DNA from 2 places in the Variovorax sp. GW821-FHT09B05 genome. Region 1 is predicted to be linked to the other one. Evidence: riboswitches for the same ligand, from Rfam matches in the RefSeq annotation. Region 1 holds a riboswitch; the other holds the start of a gene.
What was found. Region 1 has a riboswitch for S-adenosylhomocysteine ahead of metH (methionine synthase). Riboswitches for the same ligand answer to the same signal wherever they lie in the genome.
Positions count from the first base shown of each region.

Region 1 (7,173 bases):
TCAGTTCGGTCTCGATCTCGAAGCCCTTGGCCAGCGCGGGGAAGGACTTCACGTAGCGGCGCGAGAAGACGCGAAAGCCCGACAGCATGTCGGTGAAGCTGCCGCCGAACAGGCCCGCGACCGCGCCGGTCAGCATCTGGTTGCCCAGCCGATGGCCGCGACGGTAGGTCTGGGCATCGGTCTGGTCGTCGACGCGCGCGCCCACCACCATGTCGAGCTTCTGCTCGACCAGCATGCGGATCATCTCGCGCACCGTCGAGAGGTCGTAGGTGGCGTCGCCGTCGACCATGACGTAGATGTCGGCCTCGACGTCGGCGAACATGCGCCGCACCACGTTGCCCTTGCCGCGCAGCGGCACGTGCACGACGTGCGCGCCATGGGCGCGCGCGACCTCGGCGGTGCCGTCGGTGGAGTTGTTGTCGAAGATGTGGATCTGCGCCTCGGGCAGGTCGGCACGGAAGTCGGCCACCACCTTGGGAATGGCCAGCGCCTCGTTGTAGCAGGGGATGATGGCGGCGATGCGCAGCGCCGGCGGCAGCGGCGAGAGCGCGGCGGCGGCCGTGGGGGAAGCGAGGCGGTCGGCGGTCGTCATGGCGTGGGCGCGAGTATGCGGTAGGCCTTCACACCGTCCTTCTCGACGATCAGGCTGAAGTACTTGTCGAAGTCGGGCTTGGTGTGGACATAGGGCGCGAGCGCGGTCTGGATCACGATCGAGCCGAACTGCTGCGAGGCCAGCTTGCGCGCGAGCTGGTCGGCCGGCAGGTACAGGTAGTCCGAGTAGCGGAAGGGCCCGAAGATGTCGCCCCACACCGGGTTGGGCGCGAAGTAGATCGAGTCGTTGAGGCCGACCTGGTAGAGCCGGCCCACGGGGTTGGCGCGCAGGTGGCTCAGCACCTCGTAGCCCGGCACATGCCGGGCGAGGAAGGCCTCGCGCGAGGCGGGCGTGGGCGAGATCATGCGCACGTCGCGCACCGAATGCGCGAGCGCGAAGCCCGCGAGCACCACCATCAGCAGCCCGCCGAAGACGCCCGGCGTGCGCCCGCGCGCGAGCGCCGGCAGCCGGCGCCGCACGAAGGCACCGGCCCAGCCCAGCAGCGTGTGCCAGCCCACGGCGGCCATCAGCGCGAGCAGCGGGAACGAGGCCATCATGTAGCGCGGATAGCGCGAGGTCGCGACCCAGATCACCAGCGAGTAGAGGCAGAACACGAAGGCCGCGCGCACCGGGCCCGGGCGCCACAGCGGGCTGAACGGCACCAGCAGCAGCGGCCAGAACAGGCCGTTGGGCATGTTGGCGTGGTCGCGCACGTCGGCCAGCTGCTGCGTGTAGTCGGCCATGTTCCAGTTGGTGAAGCCGAACACGCGCGCGCCGATCGGGTTGAACGGATCGCCGGTCTGCAGGTAGTTGCGCGCATACCAGTAGATGCACGGCACGAGGAACAGCGCGAGGGCCGCGAGCCACGGCAGCGGCCGGCGCTCGCGCCGCGCCACGAACACCGCCACCAGCGGCAGGAAGATCAGCGCCTGGTACTTGGAGCCCGCCGCCACGCCGAGGAAGAAGGCGGCCAGCAGCAGCCAGCGCGCGCGCCCGTGGCGCGCTGCGCCGGGCGCCGGTTCGAGCACGTGGCCCTCGTCCCACCACCACAGCGCGACGAAGGCCGCGAGCACGAACAGCGCCACGCCCATGTCGATGTACGAGTTGGGATAGTCGCCCAGCGCGAGCCAGATGCCGGCGCCCAGGCAGGCGATGTAGCGGTTGGCGTGCAGCCGGCCGAGGCGATGGATCATCAGCACCGACAGCCAGCCCGCGAGGCCGTGGATGAAGTGGGTGAAGACGTCGTCGTAGACCGTCAGCGCGGCGGCGTAAAGCAGGTCGTAGTTGTAGGGGAACCAGGGGTAGCGCAGCCACTCGTAGACGCCCAGCGTGCCGCTTTGCGCGACCTGGCGCGCATAGGGCAGGTGGTACATCACCTCGTCGAAGGCCACCGGCGGCGCCAGCGGCGAGAACAACGTGGGCAGGCCCACGAGCAGCAGCGCGGCGAACGCGCATTTCTCGCCGAGGGTGGCTGCCGGCTGCGCGGGCGCGAGCGCGGCGCGCGTCTTCAGCTCGCGGCGCCAGCCGGGCAGCCGCAGCAGCGCCAGCACGATGCCCGCGCCCAGCAGCGCGAGCACCGCGCCCTGGCGCAGCGCGCCGGCGATCGCCAGCGCCTGGAAGGCCACGATGAACAGGCCGACGCCGAGCGTGGTCGCGATCGCGCCCTCGAGCCAGGCGTCGCGGCGCGCGGGCGCCCCGAAGCGCGCCAGCACGGTGGCGCCGAAGCCCCAGGCGCCGGCCACGAAGAGCGCCAGCGCCGCGTGGTGCGCGAGGATGAAGAGCAGTGTCTGAATGGGAATCCCCCGGAAGCCTGGATCGGTTCAGCGGCCCGCGGGGCGGGCGGCGTGGATGGCGGCGGCGCGGGGGAACGGAAGGGCCCGCCGCGCGCCGTCAGAGGTTGGGCGCCAGCAGCCGCTCCAGTTCGGATTCGCTCGCCTTGCGGCGCACCGCCTGGTCCTGCAGCTGGTCATGGCCGATTTTGCCTACGTTGAAGTACGTGCTGTCGGGGTGCCCGAGGTAGAACCCCGACACGCTGGCGGCCGGCATCATAGCGAGGCTTTCGGTCAGGCTCATGCCAATGTCCGTGCAGTTCAGGAGGTCGAACATCGGCTTCTTCACGCTGTGGTCGGGGCAGGCCGGGTAGCCGGGCGCGGGCCGGATGCCGCGGTACTTCTCGGCGATCATCTGCTCGTTGCTCAGCGCCTCGTCGGCCGCGTAGCCCCAGAGGTCGGTGCGCACGCGGTGGTGCATGGCCTCGGCGAAGGCCTCGGCCAGCCGGTCGGCCAGCGCCTTGAGCATGATCGCGGAGTAGTCGTCGAGGTCGTCGACGAAGTACTTCTCCTTCTTCTCCACGCCCAGGCCCGCGGTCACGGCGAACATGCCCACGTAGTCCTTCAGGCCGCTCTCGCGCGGCGCGACGAAGTCGGCCAGGCAGCGGCTCGGGCGCATCGTGCCCTCGATCTCCTGCTTCTCGGTCTGCTGGCGCAGGCCGTACCAGGTGAGCGCGGCCTCGCTGCGCGACTCGTCGGTGTAGAGCACGATGTCGTCGTCGTTCTCGGTGTTGGCCGGCCAGAAGCCGACCACGCCGCTCGCGCTGAGCCAGCGGCCCTCGATCAGGCGCTTGAGCATGCGCTGGCCGTCGGCGTAGACGCGCACGGCCTCGATACCGACGATCTCGTCCTTGAGGATGGCCGGGAACGGCCCCGCGAGGTCCCAGGTCTGGAAGAACGGACCCCAGTCGATGTACTTGGCGAGCTCGGTCAGGTCGAAGTTGCGGAACACGCGCCGGCCGATGAACTTGGGCGCGGGCGGCACGTAGCTCGACCAGTCGATGGGCGTCTTGTTGGCGCGCGCCTTGGCCAGCGGCCACAGCGGCACCTGCTTCTTGTTGGCGTGCTGCGTGCGCACCTTCTCGTAGTCGGCGTTGATCTCGCCGATGTAGGCCGCGGCCTGGTCGCTCAGCAGCGACTGCGCCACGCTCACGCTGCGCGAGGCGTCGGGCACGTAGACCACCGGGCCTTCGTAGTGCGGCGCGATCTTCACGGCCGTGTGCACGCGGCTGGTGGTGGCGCCGCCGATCAGCAGCGGGATCTTCTTGATGCGGAAGTGGTCGTCCTTCTGCATCTCGCCGGCCACGTACTGCATCTCTTCCAGGCTCGGCGTGATCAGGCCCGACAGGCCCACGATGTCCGCGCCCTCGACCTTCGCCTTGGCGAGGATCTCGTGGCACGGGACCATCACGCCCATGTTCACCACCTCGAAGTTGTTGCACTGGAGCACGACGGTGACGATGTTCTTGCCGATGTCGTGCACGTCGCCCTTCACGGTGGCGATGATGATCTTGCCCTTGGTGCGCACGTCGCGGCCCGCGGCCTCGTCCTGGCGCTTCTCTTCCTCGATGTAGGGGATGAGGTGGGCCACGGCCGACTTCATCACGCGCGCCGACTTCACCACCTGCGGCAGGAACATCTTGCCCTGGCCGAACAGGTCGCCCACGATGTTCATGCCGTCCATCAGCGGCCCCTCGATCACGTGCAGCGGACGGCCGCCCTTGGCGAGGATCTGCTGGTAGGCCTCCTCGGTGTCCTCCACGATGAAGTCGGTGATGCCGTGCACCATCGCGTGCGACAGCCGCTGGTTGACGTGCACCGGCTGCTCGGGCGTGCCGCGCCACTCGAGCTTCTTGCTGTCGTCCTTGGCGCCGCTCTTGGCGCTCTCGGCCACTTCGACCAGGCGCTCGCCGGCATCGGGCCGGCGGTTGAGCACCACGTCCTCCACGCGCTCGCGCAGCTCGGGCTCGAGGTCGTCGTAGACGCCGACCATGCCGGCGTTGACGATGCCCATGTCCATGCCGGCCTGGATCGCGTGGTACAGGAACACGGTGTGGATCGCCTCGCGCACCGGGTCGTTGCCGCGGAAGCTGAAGCTCACGTTCGACACCCCGCCCGAGACCTTGGCGCCCGGCAGGTTCTGCTTGATCCAGCGCACGGCGTTGATGAAGTCGACCGCGTAGTTGTCGTGCTCCTCGATGCCGGTGGCGATCGCGAAGATGTTCGGGTCGAAGATGATGTCCTCGGGCGGGAAGCCCACCTCGTCGACCAGGATGCGGTAGGCGCGCTCGCAGATCTCGACCTTGCGCTCGTAGGTGTCGGCCTGGCCCTTCTCGTCGAAGGCCATCACCACGGCAGCCGCGCCGTAGCGCTTCACGAGCTTCGCCTCGTGCTTGAACTTGTCCACGCCCTCCTTCATGGAGATCGAGTTGACGATGCCCTTGCCCTGGATGCAGCGCAGGCCGGCCTCGATCACTTCCCACTTGGAGCTGTCGACCATCACCGGCACGCGCGCGATGTCGGGCTCGCTGGCGATCAGGTTGAGGAAGCGCACCATCGCGGCCTTGCTGTCGAGCATGGCCTCGTCCATGTTGATGTCGATCACCTGCGCGCCGTTCTCGACCTGCTGGCGCGCGACCGCCAGCGCCTCCTCGAACTGGCCGTTGAGGATCATGCGCGCGAAGGCCTTGGAACCGGTGACGTTGGTGCGCTCGCCGATGTTGACGAACAGGGATCCCTCGCCGATGGCCACCGGTTCGAGACCGGACAGCTTCATGGGAGAAACGAAAGGCGCGGGGACATCGCTCATGGGGCTCACCTGGGCAGGGGAAGACACGTCAGGTGAGCGTCGTTGCAACCGGGCCTTCCGGGCAGGTTCTGCGAGAAGGCGCCTTCCAAGCCTGACGGCGGGTGCGCGGACCCGCACCGGGGTCCCGCGCGCCGCCGCTGCAACGCTCCTTGGAAGGGGTGGCGATTTTACCGGCTGCCGGCCGTGCCAACGGCCCGCGGGTGTATCCGCGGGCCGCCGGAAAGGCTCAGGCCGCCTGCGCGACCGGCGCCGCCGAGGCCGGCAGCCCGAAGGCGCGGTCGAAGGCCCAGTTGAAGACGAAGGTGTAGACCAGGAAGAAGACCACCAGCCCCAGGTCCATCACCAGCGCCTGCCACAGCGAGATGCCCAGGCCCCAGGCGAACATCGGCACCAGCAGCCCGATCAGGCCGCCCTCGAAGCCGATCGCATGGGCGATGCGGCGCTTGAGGCTGCGCCCGCGCACCGCCTGGCGCGCCTCCCAGCGCTCGAACAGGCTGTTGAAGATCAGGTTCCAGATCACCGCGATGACCGAGGCCGCCACCGCCAGCGCGCCCGAATGGCCGAGGCCGGCGCCCGTCAGCAGTGCCAGCCCGGCGCTGGCGGCCACGATGGCGATCCCTTCGTAGAGGGTGATGTAGACGATGCGACGCTGGATTCCCTGCATGACGGACTCTCTTGGCTTGTTGTGTGACTGCGATCCGTGGACTTTATGTGTCTCTTGCTGATATAAAAAGTCAACTTGTTTCAGTTTTATTGAAAGATCGACCCTATGAGGCGGCCATGAGCTTCTCCAGCGACAGCGTCGAGGTCTTCCTGGCCGTGATCGACCACGGCTCCTTCTCGGCCGCCGCCCGCGCCCTGCGCCGCGTGCCGTCGGCGGTCAGCATGGCCATCGCCCACCTCGAGGCCGAGCTCGACCTGCAGCTGTTCGACCGCAAGGGCCGCGAGCCCCGGCCCACGGCCGCCGCGCGCTCGCTCGAGCCGCAGGCGCGCGCGCTGGCGGCGCAGCTGCGCCAGCTCGACGCGCAGGCGCTGGCGCTCACGCAGGGGCTGGAGGAGCGGCTCACGCTGGCGATCGCGCCCGAGCTGCTGGCCGCGCCCTGGAGCGGCGCGCTGGCCGAGCTGGCGCACGAATACCCGCTGCTGCAGGTCGAGGTGCTGGCCGCGCCGCAGGCCGACGCGCTCGCGCTGCTGCACAGCGGCCGGGCCCAGCTCGCGCTGGTGTTCGAGCGACCCAGCCTCGACGGGCGCGAGGGCTTCCAGGAGGTGGGCAGCGACACCATGGTCGCGGTGATGGCGCCGGGCCACCCGGTGCTGGCCGCCGCGCCCGGCGGCCGCCTGCGCGAGGAGCACCTGATCGCCACCCGCCAGATCGTGGTGGCCGGCCGCGACCTGGTCACGGCCATGGACCCGCGCAGCGTCTTCGCGCGCCACCTCTGGCGCACCGACAACGCGCTGGCCGCCCTGAGCCTGATCACCGCCGGCGTCGGCTGGGGCTGGCTGCCGCGCAATTTCGTGCGGCCGCACGTGGCGGCGGGCGCGCTGGTCGAGATCCCGCTCGAGAACCTCAGCAACGGCCTGAACCTGTGGGTGGACGTGGTGTGGTCGCGCGAACGACCGCTGGGGCTGGGGGCGCAGCGCTTCGTGGCGTTGATTTCGCGGGAGCGGGTGGCGGCCAAGTCGATGGGGGTGGATTGACGCGCGCCCGCTGATTGTCATAACATACAAACAAACTAGACCAGGGAGCTGCCATGACCATCACCAGCATTTCCAGCCGGGACTTCACCCGCGACGTGGCCGCCGCCAAGCGTGCGGCCACCCACGGGCCGGTCTACATCACGAACCGCGGCGTGCCCGAGTACGTGCTCCAGCGCATCGAGGACTACCGCCGCGAAAGCGGGGAAGCCGAGGAGTCCTTGCTCGCCCTCATGGACAGCCTGCCC
Region 1 is NZ_JBWKPN010000003.1:252,326-259,498, forward strand. Features, by position in the region: gene AC07RM_RS09560 (glycosyltransferase family 2 protein) at 1-592, opposite strand, end outside; gene AC07RM_RS09565 (ArnT family glycosyltransferase) at 589-2,334, opposite strand; gene metH (methionine synthase) at 2,483-5,197, opposite strand; S-adenosyl-L-homocysteine riboswitch at 5,258-5,387, opposite strand; gene AC07RM_RS09575 (PACE efflux transporter) at 5,457-5,894, opposite strand; gene AC07RM_RS09580 (LysR family transcriptional regulator) at 6,011-6,928, shown strand; gene AC07RM_RS09585 (prevent-host-death protein) at 6,982-7,173, shown strand, end outside.

Region 2 (7,173 bases), on a different contig from region 1:
CGACGCGGTGGCTTGGGGCGCGCTCGACGCGCTGCGCGACCATCCGGTGCTGTTCCTGCACGGTGAGCTCGACCGGACCTGTCGCCCGGCCGCCGCTCGAGCCGTACAGCGCCTGCTGCCCGCGAGCCGCTTCGAGACCGTGCCCGGCGCGGGCCACGATCCCTTCCATCCCGCGATGGCGCAACGCATGGCGCGCGCGCTCGATGCCTTCGCCGCGCAAGGCCGCTTCGACCCGCCCGTTCAGAACACCTCGGTCACCCCGTAGGCCTGCATCTGCGCCTCGACCTGCGCGACGTCCTGGCACAGCACCACGAGGTCGTGCGCGCGGCCCTCGCGGTCCTTCACGTGCTTGCTCAGCAGTGCCTCGGGCCGGAAGCCCAGCGCCTGGAACACCGCGATCGCGCCGCGCTGGTCCACGGTCATCTGCGCCACCACCTTCTCGTGGCCCTGTTCCATCGCGAGTGCGCAGCCTTCCTGCGCGAGCTGCTGGCCCAGGCCGCTGCCGCGCAGGGCAGGCTCGACCAGCACGCGCAGCTCGGCCACGTGGCGCGACCACGAATGCGGATCGCGGATCACCGCCGCGCAGCCCAGCACCTTGTCGTCGCGCACCGCGAGCACGCTGTCGATGTCGCCGCGCGCGATGGCGCGCACCCAGGCGTCCATCACCTTGGGCTGCGTGATGTCGCGCGGCAGGAACAGCAGGTCGTGCGCAGGCAGCGCCTGCGCGAAGGCCAGCACCGCGCCGGCATCGGCGGCGTCCATGCGGCGCAGCGCGATCTCGCCATCGGCATGCGGCAGCGTGCGCGGATAGAGCCGGGTCGAACCCGGGTTCGTCGAGGTGTCTGCGGCATTCGTCATGTGGATCGCACTCCCAGCCATTCGTCGAGCTTCGGCCACAGCCGGCGCACCGCGTTCGGTCCCGCGGCCAGGCTCACATGGCCCCCCTTGAGCACCACCTCCTCCTTGTCCGCCGATCCGATGCCCGCGATCAGCGGCGCGCCCGCCTCATAGGGAACGATGTGGTCGTGCTGCGCGAGCGCATGCAGCACCGGCACCTCTATGTCGGCGAGGCGCACCGGCCGTCCACCGATCGAGAGCTCGCCTTTCAGCAGCTTGTTGCCCCACATCAGCTCCTTCACGGTCTGGCGGAAGTACTCGCCCGCCAGCGGCAGCATCTCGGCGCCCCAGCGGTCGAACATGCGGTAGGACTTGACGAATTCGTCGTTCGCCATGTTGTCCCACAGCTGCACCAGGCCCGCGCCGCGGCCCGCGGGGCGCAGCATGTCGAAGGAGGCGAACAGCATCTCGGGCGGCACGTTGCCCACGCTGTCCACGAGCCGGTCGACGTCGAAATAACGGCGATCCGACCAGGCATGGAACATGGTCATGCGGCTGAAGTCGATCGGCGTGGTGAACAGCGCGAGGTTCTTCAGCGGCCCGCCCGGATGCAGCGCCGCGTAGAGCGTGGAGAGCACGCCGCCCATGCAGTAGCCGACGATGGTCACGTCCTCCTCGCCCGAGCGCTGCTGCACCCGGCGGATCGAGTCGGGAATGAAGTCGAGCACGTAGTCCTCGATGCACAGCCGCTTCTCCTGCGGCCGCGGCGCGTTCCAGTCCATCATGTAGACGTCGTAGCCCTGCCGCAGCAGGTGCTCGACCATGCTCTGGCCCGGTGCGAGGTCGAGGATGTAGCCCTTGTTGGTGGTGGCCATCACGATCAGCACCGGCACGCGGTAGATCTCGTCGACCATCGGCCGGTAGTGGTAGAGGCTCAGCGTGCCGCGGCGATGGATCTCGTCCTTGGGCGTGAGCCCGACCGCGGGCGTGGCGCTGGTCAGGAAATCCAGGCCCTTGATGTTGCGCTGGATGGTGCGCTCGATCTCGGCGCGCAGGTCGGGCAGCACCGGCAGTTCGGCGGCGGGCGTGCTCATGGGCGCGGGCGGCGGGTGCGGGCCGGGGCTTTCTTCGCGGGAGCGCTCGGTGCGGCCGCGGGCGGCTGCTTCGTGCGCTTCGGCGCCGATGGCCGCGGCGCCGGCGCCGCGCCGCGCGCACCGCTCTCCTCGAGCTGCCGCGAGATCCGCGCCAGGTGATCGTCGATGTGTTGCAGCTGCTCGGAGAGCGCCTGCAGGTCGGCGCGTGTGGGCAGGTTCAGCATCGTGAGCAGCCGCGCCATCAGGTCGCCGAGCGCCTTCTGCGCGCCCAGCGAGGCGTTCATGCCGCCGTGCATGCCCTGTCGGAACGGATCGGAGGCCATGGCCTCGTTGGCGAACGCGTTGGTGCTCTTTTCCCATTGCGCGGTGAGCTCGCGCCAGATCGCCATGGGGTCGAGGGGAGAGGAGGACTGGGTCATGGCCGCACACCGAGGTTCGTCGTCGGAAGGCCGCGCCGTGCGCCGGCGCGGCGCCTGGGCCGCGCGCTACTTGCGCTGCAGCATCTTCGTGACCTCGTCGACGTTCGACTGGATGCGCTGGCGCACCACCTCGAAGGCGTCGGCCTGCGACTTGGCCGCGAGGTTGGCGAGTTCCTTGATGTCGTCGACCGCGCGCTGGAACGACTGGCGGCCGAGCGCGTCGAGCTTGGCGAGGCTTTCCTTCGGATCCTTGCCGGGGATGTCCTTGGCGGCCGCCTGCCAGTCGGTGATCGCGCTCTTGATCATCTCGGTCTGGCGCTGCACCACGGTCTGCAGGCCCTGGAACGACTTCTCGTTGGCCTGCATCAGCGCCTGCAGGTCCTTGCGGCCGCTGTCGAGCAGCTTGCTCGCGCCGTCGGTCATGTTGAGGTTCTGCAGCCGCTCGGCCATGCCCTTGAGCGGGTTGAGCATGTCGGCCGCGCTCGGGGCCGCCTTTCTCTCGGCGCTTCCGCTGCTGCTGCTGGCAGTGGTCTTCTTGGCGGCGGCTTTCTTGGCAGTGGCCATGGTGCGGAATCTCCTGAGGTCGTTGGACAAGATGGTGGCGGGACCGGCCGCGCACGCGCGCGGTCCGCCGCCACGATACGCCGCGGCGACCCTGCCGCGGCGATCGCGGCCGCGGATTTGCCTGGGGGATTTCCCGAAGGGATGGTGTGCGCCACGGCACCGGCGCTCGCCGGAGCGCCGGCGGGTAGCGGCAACGGCTTACATCGGCGGCGTGAAGCCGTCGCGGCCGGCCACCACGCGCAGCGCGGTCGGCGTGCCGTTGCGCTCCTGCGCATTGACCAGCACCTTGGCGCCCGGCACCAGCAGCGCCTCGGTGCCGGCGCGGAAGGTCACGACCGGCACGTCGCGCGGCACGATCACGGTCTTCTCGCCGCCCTTGTAGGACAGGCGCAGCTGCTGCCCGCCGCGCACCGAGCGCGGCGCGGCCGCGAGGTCGGCCACGGTGGCGTTGGTCATGGTGCTCTGCGGTTGCAGGTCCCACGGATAGTGGCCCTCGCCGGTGCCGCGCGCGGCCTCGGGGAACACCACCACCTCGAGCGCCTTCTGCGTGCCGTCGGCCTGCGGCATCGCGGCGGTGCCGATGAAGCTGCCCTTCTTGATGTCGGACAGCTTGATGCGATAGACCTCCGACAGCGGCATGTCCGCGGGCCGCGCGAGGCTCACGACCTCGCCGCCGCGGTCCTTGACGACGAGCTTGCTCGCATCGGCGTAGACCAGCGTGCCGCGCACGCGCACCACGGGTTGCGCGGTCTGCGCCTGCGCGAAGGACAGGCCCGGCAAGGTGGCGAGGCCCAGCAGGGCCGCCGTGCAGAGCGCGCGGCGCGCGGTGGACGACGAGGGAAGGGAAAGGCGGGATGAACGCATCGGAGGGGCTTTCGCGGAAAAGGAATGCAAGCAGCGTTGTACGCCTCGACTCTGAGCCCTGCATGACACGGGGTGTTGGCGCGCCCTCGCGTTCCGTGATGTGGGAAGCCCCGGCCGTTGGCGCCCGTGTCCGGCACGTCTACAATCCGCCGCTTCCGAGGAGCGTTGCAGCGCCGCCAGGCGTGAGGCTCGGACCCATCGCAACCACGCTCATCCGCTGTTCTCGCGGTGAGTCTTTTTCCCCCGACGCAGTGGCCTCGTTCAAACACAGTTCTGGAGTTCACTTCACATGAGCGCTGTTCTCAAGCCCACCCCTGTTTCGTCCGCCGACCAGGCGATCGCCGACCTTTCGCTCGCCGCCTGGGGCCGCAAGGAAATCCGCATCGCGGAAACCGAGATGCCCGGCCTGATGGCCATCCGCGAGGAATTCGCCAAGAGCCAGCCGCTCAAGGGCGCGCGCATCACCGGCTCGCTGCACATGACGATCCAGACCGCGGTGCTGATCGAAACGCTGCAGGCCCTCGGCGCGCAGGTGCGCTGGGCCTCGTGCAACATCTTCTCGACGCAGGACCACGCGGCCGCCGCGATCGCCGCGTCGGGCACGCCGGTGTTCGCGATCAAGGGCGAGTCGCTCAAGGACTACTGGGACTACACCCACGCCATCTTCGACTTCGGTCCCAAGGACTCGAAGGGCGAAGGCCCGAACATGATCCTGGACGACGGCGGCGATGCCACGCTGCTGATGCACCTGGGCCAGCGCGCCGAGAAGGACCTGGGCGTGATCGCCAACCCGGGCAGCGAGGAAGAGCGCATTCTCTTCGCCGCGATCAAGGCCAAGCTGGCCGTCGATGCGACCTGGTACACGCGCAAGTCGGCCGAGATCATCGGCGTGACCGAAGAGACGACCACCGGCGTGCACCGCCTCAACGAGATGAGCGCCAAGGGCACGCTGCTGTTCCGCGCCATCAACGTCAACGACTCGGTCACCAAGAGCAAGTTCGACAACCTCTACGGCTGCCGCGAATCGCTGGTCGACGGCATCAAGCGCGCGACCGACGTGATGATCGCCGGCAAGGTGGCCTGCGTGGCCGGCTATGGCGACGTGGGCAAGGGCTCGGCCCAGGCGCTGCGCGCGCTGTCGGCGCAGGTGTGGGTCACCGAGATCGACCCGATCAACGCGCTGCAGGCCGCGATGGAAGGCTACAAGGTCGTGACCATGGAATACGCGGCCGACAAGGCCGACATCTTCGTGACCACCACCGGCAACAAGGACGTCATCACGCACGACACGATGGCGAAGATGAAGGACCAGGCCATCGTCTGCAACATCGGCCACTTCGACAACGAGATCGACGTCGCGTCGATCGAGAAGTACGAATGGGAAGAGATCAAGCCGCAGGTCGACCACATCACCTTCCCCGACGGCAAGAAGATCATCCTGCTGGCCAAGGGCCGCCTGGTGAACCTGGGCTGCGGCACGGGCCACCCGAGCTTCGTGATGTCATCGTCGTTCGCGAACCAGACCATCGCGCAGATCGAGCTGTTCACCAAGCCCGACGCCTACCAGGCCGGCAAGGTCTACGTGCTGCCCAAGCACCTCGACGAGAAGGTCGCGCGCCTGCACCTGAAGAAGGTTGGCGCCATGCTCACCGAGCTGACCGACGCCCAGGCCGCCTACATCGGCGTGAGCAAGAACGGCCCCTACAAGCCGGACAGCTACCGCTACTGATCGCCGCGCATGCGAGCCGACCAGTTGCTGGTGGAACGCGGCCTCGCCGCCTCGCGCTCGCAGGCCGTGCGGCTCATCGCCGGCGGCATGCGCTGGCGCGATGCGGGCTCGACCGATGCGTGGCGTTCGGTCGTGAAGAACCGCGACGAGGTGCCCGAGTCGGCCGAGCTCGAGCTCGACGACGCGGCCGAGGCGCGCTACGTCTCGCGCGGCGGGCTCAAGCTCGAAGGCGCGCTCGAGGCCAGCGGCGTCGATGCCGCCGGCAAGCTGTGCCTCGACGTGGGCCAGTCGACCGGCGGCTTCACCGACTGCCTGCTGCAGCGCGGCGCCGCACGGGTGGTGGGCATCGACGTCGGCCACGGGCAGCTGCATGCGAAGCTGCGCGAGGACGCGCGCGTGCTCGCCATCGAAGGCGTCAATGCGCGCGCGCTTTCGGCCGATGACCTGCAGGAAGAGGGCGAGGAGCCCTTCGACGAGCGCTTCGACCTGATCGTCGGCGACCTGTCCTTCATCTCGCTCACGCTGGTGCTGCCGGCCGTGGTGCAGTTCCTCGCGGACGACGGCCAGCTGCTGATGCTGGTCAAGCCGCAGTTCGAACTGCAGCCGGGCCAGGTCGGCAAGGGCGGCATCGTGCGCGACGCGGCGATGTACGAGATCGTCGAGAAGCGCCTGCGCGATGCCTGCGCCGCGCTCGAGCTGCGCGTGCTGCGCTGGTTCGACAGCCCGATCGCCGGCGGCGACGGCAACCGCGAGTTTTTCATTCACGCCGTGCGCGCGACGGGCGCGGGCGGTTCCTAGGAGACGCAGGTGCGCCTTCCGCTGAGTTTCGAATTCTTCCCGACCAAGACGCCCGAAGGCGCGGTCAAGCTGCGCGCGGCGCGCCAGCAGCTCTATGCGCGCAAGCCCGAGTTCTGCTCGGTCACCTACGGCGCGGGCGGCTCCACCCACCAGGGCACCTTCGGCGCGGTGCAGGAGATCCTGTCCGAAGGCGTGGACGCGGCCAGCCATTTCTCGTGCATCGGCGCCACGCGCGAGACGGTGCGCGCGCAGCTTTCCGAGCTCAAGGCCATGGGCGTGAAGCGGCTGGTCGCGCTGCGCGGCGACCTGCCCAGCGGCTACGGCGCCGGTGGCGAGTTCCAGTACGCGAGCGACCTCGTGGCCTTCATCCGCGCGGAGACCGGCCGCGACTTCCACATCGAGGTGGCCTGCTATCCCGAGGTGCATCCGCAGGCGCGTTCGCCCGAGGCCGACCTGCAGGCCTTCGCGGCCAAGGTGAAGGCCGGCGCCGATTCGGCGATCACGCAGTACTTCTTCAGCGCCGACGCCTACTTCCGCTTCGTCGACGAGGCGCGCGCGCTCGGCATCGACACGCCGATCGTGCCCGGCATCATGCCGATCACCAGCTCGACGCAGCTGATGCGCTTCTCGGACGCCTGCGGCGCCGAGATCCCGCGCTGGATCCGGCTGCGGCTGCAGGCCTTCGGCGACGACACGGCCTCGATCAAGGCCTTCGGCCTCGATGTCGTGACCGACCTGTGCGCGCGGCTGCGCGAGGGCGGCGTGCCGGCGCTGCACTTCTACACGATGAACCAGTCGGCGGCCACGCTGGCTGTATTGGAGCGCCTGGATTGAGAGGGGCGGCGCGGGCGCCAGGCTCGCTGCGCGC
Region 2 is NZ_JBWKPN010000012.1:162,449-169,621, reverse strand. Features, by position in the region: gene AC07RM_RS28240 (alpha/beta fold hydrolase) at 1-265, shown strand, start outside; gene AC07RM_RS28235 (GNAT family N-acetyltransferase) at 241-858, opposite strand; gene AC07RM_RS28230 (alpha/beta fold hydrolase) at 855-1,931, opposite strand; gene AC07RM_RS28225 (hypothetical protein) at 1,928-2,350, opposite strand; gene phaP (TIGR01841 family phasin) at 2,417-2,914, opposite strand; gene AC07RM_RS28215 (hypothetical protein) at 3,113-3,778, opposite strand; S-adenosyl-L-homocysteine riboswitch at 3,930-3,997, shown strand; gene ahcY (adenosylhomocysteinase) at 4,068-5,507, shown strand; gene AC07RM_RS28205 (TlyA family RNA methyltransferase) at 5,517-6,305, shown strand; gene metF (methylenetetrahydrofolate reductase [NAD(P)H]) at 6,315-7,139, shown strand.
Region 2: another riboswitch for S-adenosylhomocysteine. It lies ahead of ahcY (adenosylhomocysteinase); the one in region 1 lies ahead of metH (methionine synthase).